DNA from 4 places in the Fictibacillus sp. B-59209 genome. Region 1 is predicted to be linked to each of the others. Evidence: riboswitches for the same ligand, from Rfam matches in the RefSeq annotation. Region 1 holds a riboswitch; each other region holds the start of a gene.
What was found. Region 1 has a riboswitch for S-adenosylmethionine ahead of P4361_RS20075 (hypothetical protein). Riboswitches for the same ligand answer to the same signal wherever they lie in the genome.
Positions count from the first base shown of each region.

Region 2: it holds a riboswitch for S-adenosylmethionine, as region 1 does, so the genes downstream of both, P4361_RS02600 (methionine ABC transporter ATP-binding protein) here and P4361_RS20075 (hypothetical protein) in region 1, are expected to answer to the same signal.
Region 3: it holds a riboswitch for S-adenosylmethionine, as region 1 does, so the genes downstream of both, P4361_RS01230 (alpha/beta hydrolase) here and P4361_RS20075 (hypothetical protein) in region 1, are expected to answer to the same signal.
Region 4: it holds a riboswitch for S-adenosylmethionine, as region 1 does, so the genes downstream of both, P4361_RS16775 (methionine ABC transporter ATP-binding protein) here and P4361_RS20075 (hypothetical protein) in region 1, are expected to answer to the same signal.

Region 1 is NZ_JARMMC010000028.1:50,984-54,065, forward strand. It holds gene P4361_RS20065 (MFS transporter) at 1-1,035, shown strand, start outside; gene P4361_RS20070 (universal stress protein) at 1,056-1,475, shown strand; gene P4361_RS20075 (hypothetical protein) at 1,562-1,762, opposite strand; SAM riboswitch class I at 2,188-2,293, opposite strand; gene P4361_RS20080 (threonine synthase) at 2,366-3,082, opposite strand, start outside.
Region 2 is NZ_JARMMC010000005.1:62,708-65,789, forward strand. It holds gene P4361_RS02590 (anti-sigma factor domain-containing protein) at 1-1,174, shown strand, start outside; gene P4361_RS02595 (hypothetical protein) at 1,277-1,579, shown strand; SAM riboswitch class I at 1,701-1,814, shown strand; gene P4361_RS02600 (methionine ABC transporter ATP-binding protein) at 1,903-2,928, shown strand; gene P4361_RS02605 (methionine ABC transporter permease) at 2,921-3,082, shown strand, end outside.
Region 3 is NZ_JARMMC010000003.1:10,753-13,834, reverse strand. It holds gene P4361_RS01235 (bile acid:sodium symporter family protein) at 20-805, opposite strand; SAM riboswitch class I at 1,171-1,278, shown strand; gene P4361_RS01230 (alpha/beta hydrolase) at 1,421-2,233, shown strand; gene P4361_RS01225 (thermonuclease family protein) at 2,689-3,082, shown strand, end outside.
Region 4 is NZ_JARMMC010000020.1:71,210-74,291, forward strand. It holds gene P4361_RS16770 (methionine ABC transporter permease) at 1-308, opposite strand, end outside; gene P4361_RS16775 (methionine ABC transporter ATP-binding protein) at 298-1,329, opposite strand; SAM riboswitch class I at 1,426-1,539, opposite strand; SAM riboswitch class I at 1,622-1,737, opposite strand; gene P4361_RS16780 (phosphatase PAP2 family protein) at 1,764-2,411, opposite strand; gene P4361_RS16785 (general stress protein) at 2,505-2,948, opposite strand.

The sequences.
Region 1 (3,082 bases):
CAGGTCTCATTATTATTTTCCAGCTACAATTTGATTACCGGTATCGCTATGCTGATTACAGGCGTGGTTTCCAGCCGGGTTGGTATCAAGTGGACGTTATTGTCAGGAATATTATTGATTATCGTTTTTTCTGCCTTAGCCGGCTCCTCTAATGAAATTTCCCAAATCGTTGGTTTTCGCGGCGGTTGGGGGTTAGGAAACTCGTTATTCATCGCAACTGCTTTATCCGCCATTGTTGGTTTATCCATCGGAGGTACTGCAAAAGCCATTATTTTATATGAAGCAGCCATCGGATTGGGGATTTCCGTTGGGCCATTACTTGGTGGGGAGCTGGGATCGATTTCTTGGCGCGGACCTTTTTACGGCGTCAGCGTACTGATGGTGATCGCATTCTTTGCCTTATTGTTAAAAATGCCGCATGTACCTAAACCAAAAGTTAAAAGTTCTGTACTCGACCCGATTAAAGCATTGAAATATCCAGGACTTCTTAGACTGGGTCTAACCGCATTTCTTTATAACATTGGATTCTTTACTCTAATGGCCTATTCACCATTTGTTATGAATTTAGACGAACATGGCCTCGGCTATGTGTTCCTCGGATGGGGCTTATGCTTAGCCATAACTTCTGTATTCGTTGCACCAAAAATTCAGGCAAGATTCGGTACAGTAAAATCCATGTGTGCGATGCTGATCTTATTCGCATTGACACTGCTGGCTATGGGAATCTGGACAGAATCAAGCACAGTGGTCATCGTAGCCGTTATCGTTGCCGGTCTTTTCCTTGGGACAAACAATACATTGATCACAACAGCTGTTATGCAGGTAGCACCGGTTGAGCGGGCAACCGCCTCGGCTGCCTACAGTTTTGTACGTTTCATCGGTGGTGCGATCGGACCATGGCTTGCCAATAAACTGGCTGAAACCTATTCACCACATGTACCATTTGTAACGGGCGCGATTTTTGTTCTATTCGCCATGCTGGTTGTTGCGTTTGGCCGTAAACATCTTGCTCATGTGGATTCAATTTCTCATTAAAGGAAAGGAAGGTCTCTACAATGTACAATAAAATTCTGATTGCCTTTGATGGTTCAGCTCCTTCTGCTCGCGCTCTTCAGCACGGAGTGGAACTGGCTCATAAGATGAATACTGAAATGGTTACAATTCTGCATGTAAATAAAAACCTTCCTTTGCAGGAACCGCTTCTTAACTTTGATCTGGATGAGATAATGGAAGAAGAGGACAAAGAACTATTGCAGCCTGCCATTCAGTATCTCTCTGAATCAGGAATTCCCTATGAAACGCAAGCCTATAACGGGGAGCCTTCTCAGATCATCACTTCGTATGCAAAAAAACACGAGTACGATGTCATTGTCATGGGGAGCACAGGTAAGGGGTTTATAAAAGAAGCCTTATTGGGAAGTGTCAGCCATCAGGTAGCTCATGCAGCAGAATGCCCGGTGATTATCGTTAAATAATAAAAAAATCGGTTCCCTTCAGATAGGGTACCGATTTTTTTGTTGGATCCAGAATGCTCCAGATCCAGCTCATTTTATATTTCCGTTTAAGCTGTCCAGCCAGGCTGATACAAATACTTTACGTTCCCCCCACCGCCCGGGACGATGAATCCGCGGAATGCTTTCTTATCCTCTTGCTTTACAAGAACCTCACGAAAGACAAAAAACTCTTCTTTAATAACGACGTATTCACTAAGATTCCCGCTGCGCAGATCAGAAAGAATTTCATTGGCCATTTGTTCGTTCAATCTGAATTCCTCCATTAAATAAGATTCCTTTATTAGTACACCATAACCTGGCCGGCTGTGTCCAATTCTTTTCAACACCTGATAAGGGGCTTTACATAAACTTCCGTTTGAAACAAAGACTATGCAGAACTGCTATCTTCATTAAATTGCTTTGAAAAGGATTTGTGACGATGAAAAATATGTTCCGCGTTTATTTCTTGGATTGGAAAGACATTTTGACAATTCCCTCTGCAGCTCTGCTGATAAAGCTTTTAACAAAAAAATAAACGCCGTCATTTTCATGATGAAGCGCCTTTGGTTGACCAATCAGCAATCCTTATATTTCACAGTAAATTAGTTGGTTTTTTTGCATAAATAAAAACCTCTTCTTGCGGAAGCAAAAATACGCACAAGAAGAGGTTGAATCGCCATCGTAAGTTATACTCTTCTTATCATTCAAGCGTTTTGCTTGTGGAATTGGCACAGTGCTCATAATTGAGTCCGCTGCCGAGGCTTCAAAGGGCCAGATCCCTCCACCTCTCTAAATAAGAAATATAAGATAAATGTATTATATTGGATTCAATTATAGGGATTTCCATCTTATTGTCAAGACAATAACTCATTTTATTTTCGAATGATTTCTCCAGGCTCTAAAACGGGAGGATCTACAGAAACCGAATCAGGGTATTTAATCCCCTGCCCAGTATTTAGGCATATCACCTTTTCATCTGCTTTGATCCAGCCATTTTCCCTCAATCGTTTTGAGGCGGCAAACACAGCCGCTCCTTCCGGACAAATAAAACTTCCTTCAAGCTCTGCAGTTTGGCGCTGAGTAAAGCTAATTTCATCTTCTGAAACGGCAACGGCGCATCCATCCGTTTCATAAAGTGCTTCAAGGACAAGAAAATCTCCGATCGCTTTTGGAACATTGATACCAAAAGCGGCTGTCTCAGAATTTTCCCAGAACTTCGATTCACTCTTGTGTTCTTCCCATGCTTTTACGATCGGTGCACATCCTTCAGCCTGGACAGCGACTAAACGCGGCAGTCTGCTTCCTTTAAATAAGCCCAGTTCCCTGAATTCTTTCAATGCTTTATATATGCCAATCAGCCCCACTCCTCCGCCTGTTGGATATAAAATAACATCAGGTGGCTCGCTTCCGCATTGTTCTAAAATTTCATACCCCATCGTTTTCTTGCCTTCAATCCGGTAAGGTTCTTTTAATGTGGAAGCATCATAGAAACCTTCTTCCTTCACAAGGGACGCGACAATTTTTCCGGCATCACTGATCAGGCCGTTCACAAGAAAGAGCTCTGCACCTGAAATCGCCACTTCTTTTCT
Region 2 (3,082 bases), on a different contig from region 1:
TATGGAATACAGCGTTTCGAGTTTTTCAAAATGCAGAACACGCCAATTTATTTTTCCTTCTCTTTCACTTACAATAGCAGCATTGCTTATACTTGTTTTATTTTCAGGAGTAAATCCACTGGGCCGCAACGACAATACTGTTGCGGCTTATGTGAGTTTTGACGTAAATCCCAGCCTCGAAGCAGGAGTTAACAAAGACTTGCAAGTCATAAAAGTAAAAGCATATAACGCTGAGGGACGGGAAATTCTCCAATCATTAAAACAAAAGAAAAACATAAGCCTTTCCCACTTTGCTTCAGCTTTGCTGAATGCTTATGACAACAAAGGATATCTGAAGAAAAACCCGGATGTCATGATCGGAACAACCATCGTGAACCAAAATAATGACAAGCTTTTGTCTGCATTGGATGAGACTGTATCTTCAATTAAACGGAATGCATCCATCTATAATTCGAAAGCCGCCATCATGGTAAAGAATATTAATACAAATAAACGGAATGTTGCCCAAAAGAATGGGGTATCATCCGGAAAATATATGATGTACTTGGATGCTAGACGAAAAGATAAAAACATTTCTCTTAATGAAGTGAAGAACATGTCTTATACCGAGCTAAAGAGAAAGATAAAACCTGTACATGAAGAGCCGGAAGAATCCGGCTTTAAAAAAAACCATTCAGAAAAAATTCTTCGCAATCATAGAAATCTTGAACCCATAAAGATTAAGACGAGTTCCCTGCATAGTTCTTCTCTAAAAGAACATGCGAAAAAAGAAGTCAAAGAAGAAAGGATTGAACCCAAGCTAGAACCAAACAATAAACGTGCTGTCCCAAAAACCAAAAGGCACGAAGATCGAAAAAGCCGCAGTAAAGCTGAAGATAAAGAAAAAAATGAATCAAAAAAAGTAAAACCACATTCTTCAAAGCAACATCACGAACAGCCGATGTACAACAAGCAAGCAAAGAAAAATACTAATTTGAATACTGCTCCGAAACAGCATGTTCATGAAAAGAATAAACATGAAAACCATAAATGGGATAAGGGGAAAAGGCTTGAAAAAAGAGAGCAGAAAAATTCTCCCGTTCATCGGCCTGAAAAAAAGTACTGGAAAAAAGAACTGCAGAAAAATCATAAAAAGCCACAAATGAATAAAGAAATACATAAAAAGGCTGGCTAAAAGTCGACACTACGTTTAATAAACTGTCGAAGGAAAAATCAAGGAAGACACCAACCATCTCCCGAACATTAAGATATACATGTTTTTAAAAGGGGGATGTTTATGGATTGGGTTCTTTGGCAGGAACAGGTTCAAAAAACGGCCTTCCTTCAGCCGCTGATAGGCACGGAGACTCCCAGTGTGACGGCTGACGGAGAACGATTATGTTTTTCCTTCGTAAATAAGTATAACGGATCAGAACGGATATCCATGCTTACAGGCAGGATGGATGATTTGCATGAGGTGTTTGAAGGCCAGCAGCGTCTGAGCGATTTAATCAGGATAAAAAGAGTAACTTTTACGGGAACATACAGAGAACAGCTTAAGTTAGAATCTCTTCTGTTTTTATGCAAATTGGAGTCCTAAGCCAAAAGAATCGGGTCCTTCTATCTAAAAAACAGGAGTTATGGATTGACACTCCATAAAGGTGATGTTAAAATTCGAAACGTGTTAAGAAATGCTAACTATATAACGAATAACAAATTCGTTCTTATCGCGAGTGGTGGAGGGACTGGCCCTATGAAACCCGGCAACCGTTAAGCAGCTTCCTGTTTGAAAAGGTGCCAAATCCTGCAAAGCAAACTGCTTTGGGAGATGAGATGACGGTGCATATAAATTTTTATGCCCTTCTGCTCATGACCTGGCAGAAGGGCATTTTTTATTTTTCAGAAAGTGAGGGATCCGGTCTCTTGATAACATTAGACGCAGTAAAAAAGATTTTTCAGACGAAAGACGGAGCTGTAAACGCAGTTGACCATGTCGATCTTTCTATAGATCAAGGAGAAATTTTCGGGATTATTGGATACAGTGGTGCAGGTAAAAGTACACTGATCCGAATGCTGAACATGCTGGAAAGACCGACGAGCGGAGATGTTAACGTTGCGGGAAAAAATCTTTCCAAACTTAGTAACAACGAGCTTCGAAAAGCTCGGCAGGAAATCAGCATGATATTTCAGCATTTCAATCTGCTTTGGTCCAGAACAGTAAGGGAAAACATTGCATTTCCACTTGAGATTGCAGGTGTGCCGAAAACAGAGCGCCTGAAGCGGGTGGATGAACTGATTAAACTTGTTGGACTAGAGGGCCGCGGAGAATCGTATCCTTCCCAATTGAGTGGAGGACAGAAGCAAAGAGTCGGGATCGCACGTGCACTGGCCAATAACCCTAAAGTTCTTCTCTGTGACGAGGCGACTTCAGCCCTTGATCCGAAAACAACAGACAGCATCCTTAATTTATTAGTTGAGATCAATCAAAAGCTCGGCTTGACCATTGTTCTTATCACACATGAGATGCATGTCATCCGTAAGATCTGCCATCGGGTCGCTGTTATGGAAGACGGTAAAATAGTGGAACAAGGGCCGGTTTTGGAAGTATTCAGGCAACCTAAAGAGTCCATTACAAAAGATTTTGTTAAGCAAGTAACAGAGCCAGAAGAAACGACAGACATGATCAAGCAGCTGGCATCTGAAAAACCTCAGAGCCAAATTGTACAGCTTACCTTTGTTGGAGGAAGTGCAGAACAGCCCGTTATTACAGATGTGATCCGTAAATTTGACGTTCAGGTGAATATCCTGCAGGGTAAGGTATCACAAACACAAAACGGGCCATATGGAACGTTGTTCATCCAGCTGGTAGGAACAGATACCGAAATTCAGGAAGCGGTAGCCTATATGAATGGGCAGAAAGTAGAAGTGGAGGTGATCTCATATGAATAGTCTTTTTCCGAATGTGGAATGGAGTGGAATGTGGGGTGCCACCGGACAAACACTGTACATGACAGCTGTTGCGGTTCTTGCCACTTTTATTTTAGGTCTTCTTTTAGGATTAGCATTATTTTTAACGGGTAAAGGGAACCTATGGGAGAATCGG
Region 3 (3,082 bases), on a different contig from region 1:
GTGCCTGGCACCAAAACTATTAAACAGGAACTTTTTCGTTATTTTCCGAAATAAGTTGTTCATGTCTGCCGTAGTGTTTAGCTATCAGATGGCCGTATATAGATGCCAGAATCTGCTGAAACAGCATTCCGACCACGACGGGAACAGCTGTCGCCGGCGAAAAGTACGTTAACGCAAGAACAGATCCAGCGCTGATATTCCGCATGCCTCCACTGAAGACGAGAGCTACAACCGTTTCTCTCTCCCATCCAAAAAGCATACCGGTCAGCCAGCATATTAAGTAACCACTGGCCGCGATCAACAGGACGAACAAACCAATCAATAAAAGTTTCCCGTTCACATGAACCAAATACGGGGTGGCAACCGAAGCATTGATGGCGACCACAGCACTCATGCAAATTTTAGAAACTGGAGAGATTCTTTTCCCGAGTGTGTTCTTTATTTCTCCCTTCGTCCAATGATTGAGCAGCATGCCAATGACAGATGGGATCACGATCATAATCAACAGGTCCTTCACCATGGACCATTCATCAATGGAGACGGTTTCTCCGACAAACAGTGATAGGCTGTAAGGAACGACGATCGGCGATAATAGTGTATCAATCAATATAATGGAAAGCGCGAGGGTGCTGTTCCCCCGATAGATGGATACCCAGATGCTGCTTGTCACGCCGCACGGTATGACCATCGCCAATACGAGTCCGGTTATGGTAAGGGAATCCGAGGAAAACGCAATGTGCCCGACTCCCCACGCCCATATCGGCATTATGATATGCAGGATGATGAGTGCTGCAAACTTAAATATTTTATAATATAAATTAATATACTATTAGAGTAATAGACTCAGACGGAAGAAGGCTAATCGTGTTAGAAAAGTTAAACCACCAGCTGGAAAGATTTATGCCATTTATTACACCCGCAAGTGTGATCCTTGGAATTTTGCTTACGAGCGAACTAAAGGGTTTGCTTGTGCCAGGCACCGCAATTACATACTTGTGTAATTCAGGTGCCTGGCACCCTACAAAAAAGGCGCAGGCTATTGTATATTTTTGAATCCCTCTCCTCGCCAGGTGCATAGGATGTGTGCATACTCATTTGAGATAGCTGTCCAAAACAGATTTTTTAATTGACAAACTATTAATTCTATTTTACATTAAATGAAATTAAATATTCTTATCCAGAGAGGTGGAGGGAATTGACCCTGAGAAACCTCGGCAACAGACTCTTTTATGAGCACTGTGCCAATTTCAACAAGCTTCTTTGCTTGGAAGATAAGAATTGTGTTGATCATTCTTCGGTCTCTTCAACCCCTTCTTATGTTTCCATAAACATAGGAAGGGGTTTTTTATCGAATCAATTCCTACTAAATAGATATGAATAGTTATTTTAAATGATAAACGTTAAATGAGGAGTTGGTGATATGGAAAAACACGACTGTATACACTGGAAGGGAAAAAGGCTTACCGCAACCGTGCATTATCCTAAATCCGTGCTAAGCAAAAATAAGATATCCCCTGCCGTTATTATTTGCCATGGATTTACAAGCAACCGGATTGGTGTGGACCGATTGTTTGTTAAAACGGCACAGCAGCTTTCTTCGAACGGATTTGTTGTAGTTCGGTTTGATTATTCGGGCTGCGGGGAGAGTGAGGGGAATTATGGGGAAAACAGCTTTGAAGATCTAATCGACCAAACATACGCTGCCGTTAGCTTTGCCTTGGAGCTTCCTAACGTTGATTCTGACCAGATTACCCTGCTTGGCCATAGCCTTGGAGGAGCAGTCGCTGTACACTCTGCGGCCCGTGACGAAAGGGTTAAACAGTTAATCCTCTGGTCTGCGGTAGGACGGCCGTTTGATGACATCGTAAATATCGTGGGTGAAGAAGAATATAGCCATCTATTCATTAAAGGATTCGTGGATCATTTAGGTTATTCCCTGACCACAAAATTTCTGCAGTCCCTCAAAAATTCCAATCCGTTAGACCAGCTATCACAGTTTTCCGGTGATGTGCTGCTCGTTCACGGAACGGACGACAATGAAATTCCAGCCCATTATTGCGGGGAATTCTTTGAGAATACACAAAAAAGATCATGTGGAAAAAGCAAGATTCGGCTTATTAAAGGCGCCAACCATACCTTCTCATCCATCATGCACTTCAATGAACTGATCACTGTAACCTCCGATTGGCTCATAAATGATTCCAATTTGATGGTGCCAGGCACCGGCTTTTGACACTTGTGTAAAAGCGGTGCCTGGCACCTGTATTGATAGCGATGGTATTCCAATGAAAACTGACCGGGTTTATCGCATTTACCGAAAATCTGTCCAGATACAATGTTTTTTGTGTGAGCCGCGCTAACACATATACTAAACTTGCCAACAACAGGATAACTGCCGCAACTAATTTTTTCACTTCTTCATCTTCCTTTTTTTAAAAAAATCTGCACCTTCGTGGTCTTTAAGCTGCTGCAGAATCTCTTTCCACTTTGAAAGATACAGCAAATGGGCTTGGTCTTTTTTGATCTTTCAATTAAGAAAGCCGCAAAAAACTTTCACATTGTCCCCTTCTGCATTCCATATCGTAGTATAATAGCTTTTGTATTTTTATTATGGACGCGTCGCCGTAAACTTCATTACCCTTACCAGGCAACCAACTTGAACGTTCTAAAAATTAAGGGGAGATCAACTTGAGAGAAAAACGCAGAAAAAGTCTGACTAGCCTGATTGTATTGCTGTTAACGGCTTTGCTCATCACAGGGTGTGCACAGGCACCTAGCACAGGCAAATCAAGCACGGATTCCGGACAACAAACGGATTCACCTGCTGCAAAACAAGAAGATTCATCTTCAAATGATGTTAAAACCACTCCAACAGATCAGACATCCGCCGTTAAAGGCATGCCGGCTACTGTTACGTATGTGGTCGATGGCGATACACTGGATGTAAAGTTTAAGAACGGAAAAACGGAGCGAATCCGCATGCTCCTTATCGACACACCCGAGACAAAACATCCGAGGCTCGGTGTTCAGCCGTTCGGGCCGGAAAGCTCCAAATTTACAAAAACCCAGTTAACGGGCAAAA
Region 4 (3,082 bases), on a different contig from region 1:
GCATATACAATCAATGGCACAATCGCGGCCGATGTCCCGATAGAGGTACCGACTACTAATCTTGTAAACGGGATAATCGCCACCATTAAGATGATGAACGGTATCGAACGCAGAACGTTTACAATCGCGTTCAAAACGTTAAAGACGGCCAGGTTTTCAAGAATGTGCCCCATCCTCGTGACTACGAGTACGACGCCAAGCGGAATGCCGATTACAGCCGAGAACAATAAGGAAAATCCAACCATCGTTAAGGTATCACCGGCCGCATTTAAAATGTCGACCCAAAATGTACTCCAATCAACTTGCATAAGGTGCAACCTCCCTTATTTCGACTTCACTCTGGTTCACGAAAAAGATCGCTCTTCTGATTTCCTGTTCGTCGCCGATCAATTGAACAACAAGGTTTCCGAAAGGGACGTCTTGAAGTTCTGTGACATGGCCGTATAGAACGCTGACGTCCACGTTGAATTTCTTGGCAATCTGTGACAGCAGCGGTTGTCCTGTGGATGCTCCGGTAAATACAATCCTGAAGATCTGATGATTCCTGTCCTGCTTCTTCAATAGGTCTTTAAGGGACTCAGGCAATTCATCCTGAAGAACTGAACTGACGAAGCGCCTTGCCGTCTCAGTCTGTGGCCTTGCAAATACATCAAAAACGCTCCCTTTCTCAATCACTTCTCCGTTCTCCATAACAGCGACGGAATCGCATATCTCACGAATGACGTTCATCTCATGCGTGATGATCAGAATCGTAATGTTGTATTCCTTATTGATTTTTTTCAGAAGCTTTAAAATACTGGAGGTCGTCTGCGGATCCAATGCCGATGTTGCTTCATCACACAATAGCACTTCCGGATCAGTGGAGAGCGCCCGGGCAATGCCTACCCGCTGTTTTTGTCCGCCGGAGAGCTGGTCGGGATATTTATGCCCGTGCTCGGACAAGCCAACAAATTCCAGCAGGTCGTTCACCTTCTCTTTAACGAATGATTTCTTCATGCCGAGAAGATAAAGCGGTGTCGCAATATTATCAAATACCGTTTTTGCGTTCAGCAGATTAAAATGCTGAAAAATCATACCGATATTTTTCCGTTTTTTTCTCAGTTCCTTCGGAGACAATCTTGCCATGTCCTCCTCTCCTACAAAGACGTGCCCTGATGTCGGCTTCTCCAAAAGATTCACACATCGCAGCAAGGAGCTCTTTCCTGCTCCGCTGTATCCGACAACACCGTAGATCTCTCCTTTTTTTATCTCAAAGCTCACATTGTTTAACGCTCTTACCCGGCTTTTGCCACTCTCATAAATTTTGGTTACCTCTTCAAATCGAATCAATGATGTGATCTCCTTTCTCGCTACTGTTAAAACATCAAAAAAAGCCTCTTCTTGAAAACAAGAAGAGGCCTGACGCATAGATGAGTGGCTGATCTCTTCTTATCTTCCAAGCGCTAATCGCTTGCCGGACTTGGCACAGTATTCCCATTAAACCGGGAACCCGCTGCCGAGGTTTCAAAGGGCCAATCCCTCCACCTCTCTGGATAAGAAACAAATATAATGTTCAATTAAATAAAAAAATCTCTTCTTAAAGAAAGAAGAGATGTTGTATCCATAAGGAAACGAGCTGCTCTTCTTATCTTCCAAGCCCTTAAAGGAACTTGCTGGAATTGGCACAGTGTTTTTCAAAAGAAAAACCCGCTGCCGAGGTATCACAGGGCCATATCCCTCCACCTCTCTGGATAAGAAACACGTTCATATTTACTTGATGTGACCTATCTTATACCATGATCTAAGTCGATGTCAAATCTTTTTTCGGAGTTCTCTGATCGGAATAAAAACACTGAAGCCATAAAAGCCAGCCACATTGCTCCTCCGGCAACTCCAGCCAGTACATCCGTAATATAGTGAATGCCTAGATAAATTCTGCTCCAGCAAATAAATCCAAGGTGCACTGCCAATATACAAAATTTCGTTCTAACAAACTTTTTTGATAAGAGTGTAAAAAGACCATAAAGCGCTGTTGCATTCATCGCATGAGCACTCGGATATCCATACCTAATGTAAAAAGGTTTAGTGGATGGAGGCCGCTGCTTCCAATTCTTTCTCCAAACAGAGTTAATCAAACGGCATCCGATCAGGTTGGCTATTAATAAAAAAACAATGTTTCTCTTTCCTTTTCTCCTGTATCTGTATGCAGAATAAATAGTGGCAGGAATCAACAGAAATCCAGAACCAAGAAAAGAGTAACTTCTCAGAAAGAAATCCACGAAACCTCCGCCCCGTGCTGAAAATATAGCCAAGCTTCCCATTCCGTCAAGTTTCATCCAATGATCATCATTACGAAGCCTGTTCATTAGTCTTAAAGCTACAATACCCATTATCATAACGCCGCTTAGAATTGCCATATTCTCTTTTTTCATATCCGCCCTCACTTTAACTTGCTTTTATGTACATATCCTTTCATGTGGCGGACTATTTTATGCGTTCAGGCACCTATTAGAATTACTCTATTGTTAAAGTTTCACCGCATCTTTTTCTAAGAAAACCATAATGCTGCCCTGTTCTATTTTTTGCACATAACGCTCAGCGGTCCGTTCTGAAAGATCCAGGGACATGAGAACTTCTTTTAAATCATCCTCTGAATCCTCACTAAACATGGATGCAAATGGACCAGCAGCAAGCAGCGGACCAATACCGGGAACACCAAGGCCTGGCACCGCGATGGCTCCGCCGATACCAGACAGAAAACCTGCAATGGTTCCATAGGCTGCTTCGTTTACATCTTCGTCCAGATGTTCTTCTGAAACATTCGTTTTATCGGCAACTCGATCCATCTTTCCATCATCTTTAGCAAGGATGGAGATGTCCTTTGCATTGTATCCTTGATTCACCAGGGATTGTATACTATCAACAGCTTCGTTCTCTGTTTCATACACTCCAATCACCATTTTGCTCATATGTATTGCCTCCTAATCAATGTCTGATTTTATTTACTAGTATTTACCCCAACCCTATATCTGTAAACAGGTGTCATAATAAGCATAAGAAAACTCCCCTCCAAATGCCGGGGAGTTTTAGATGGTTTCCTCTT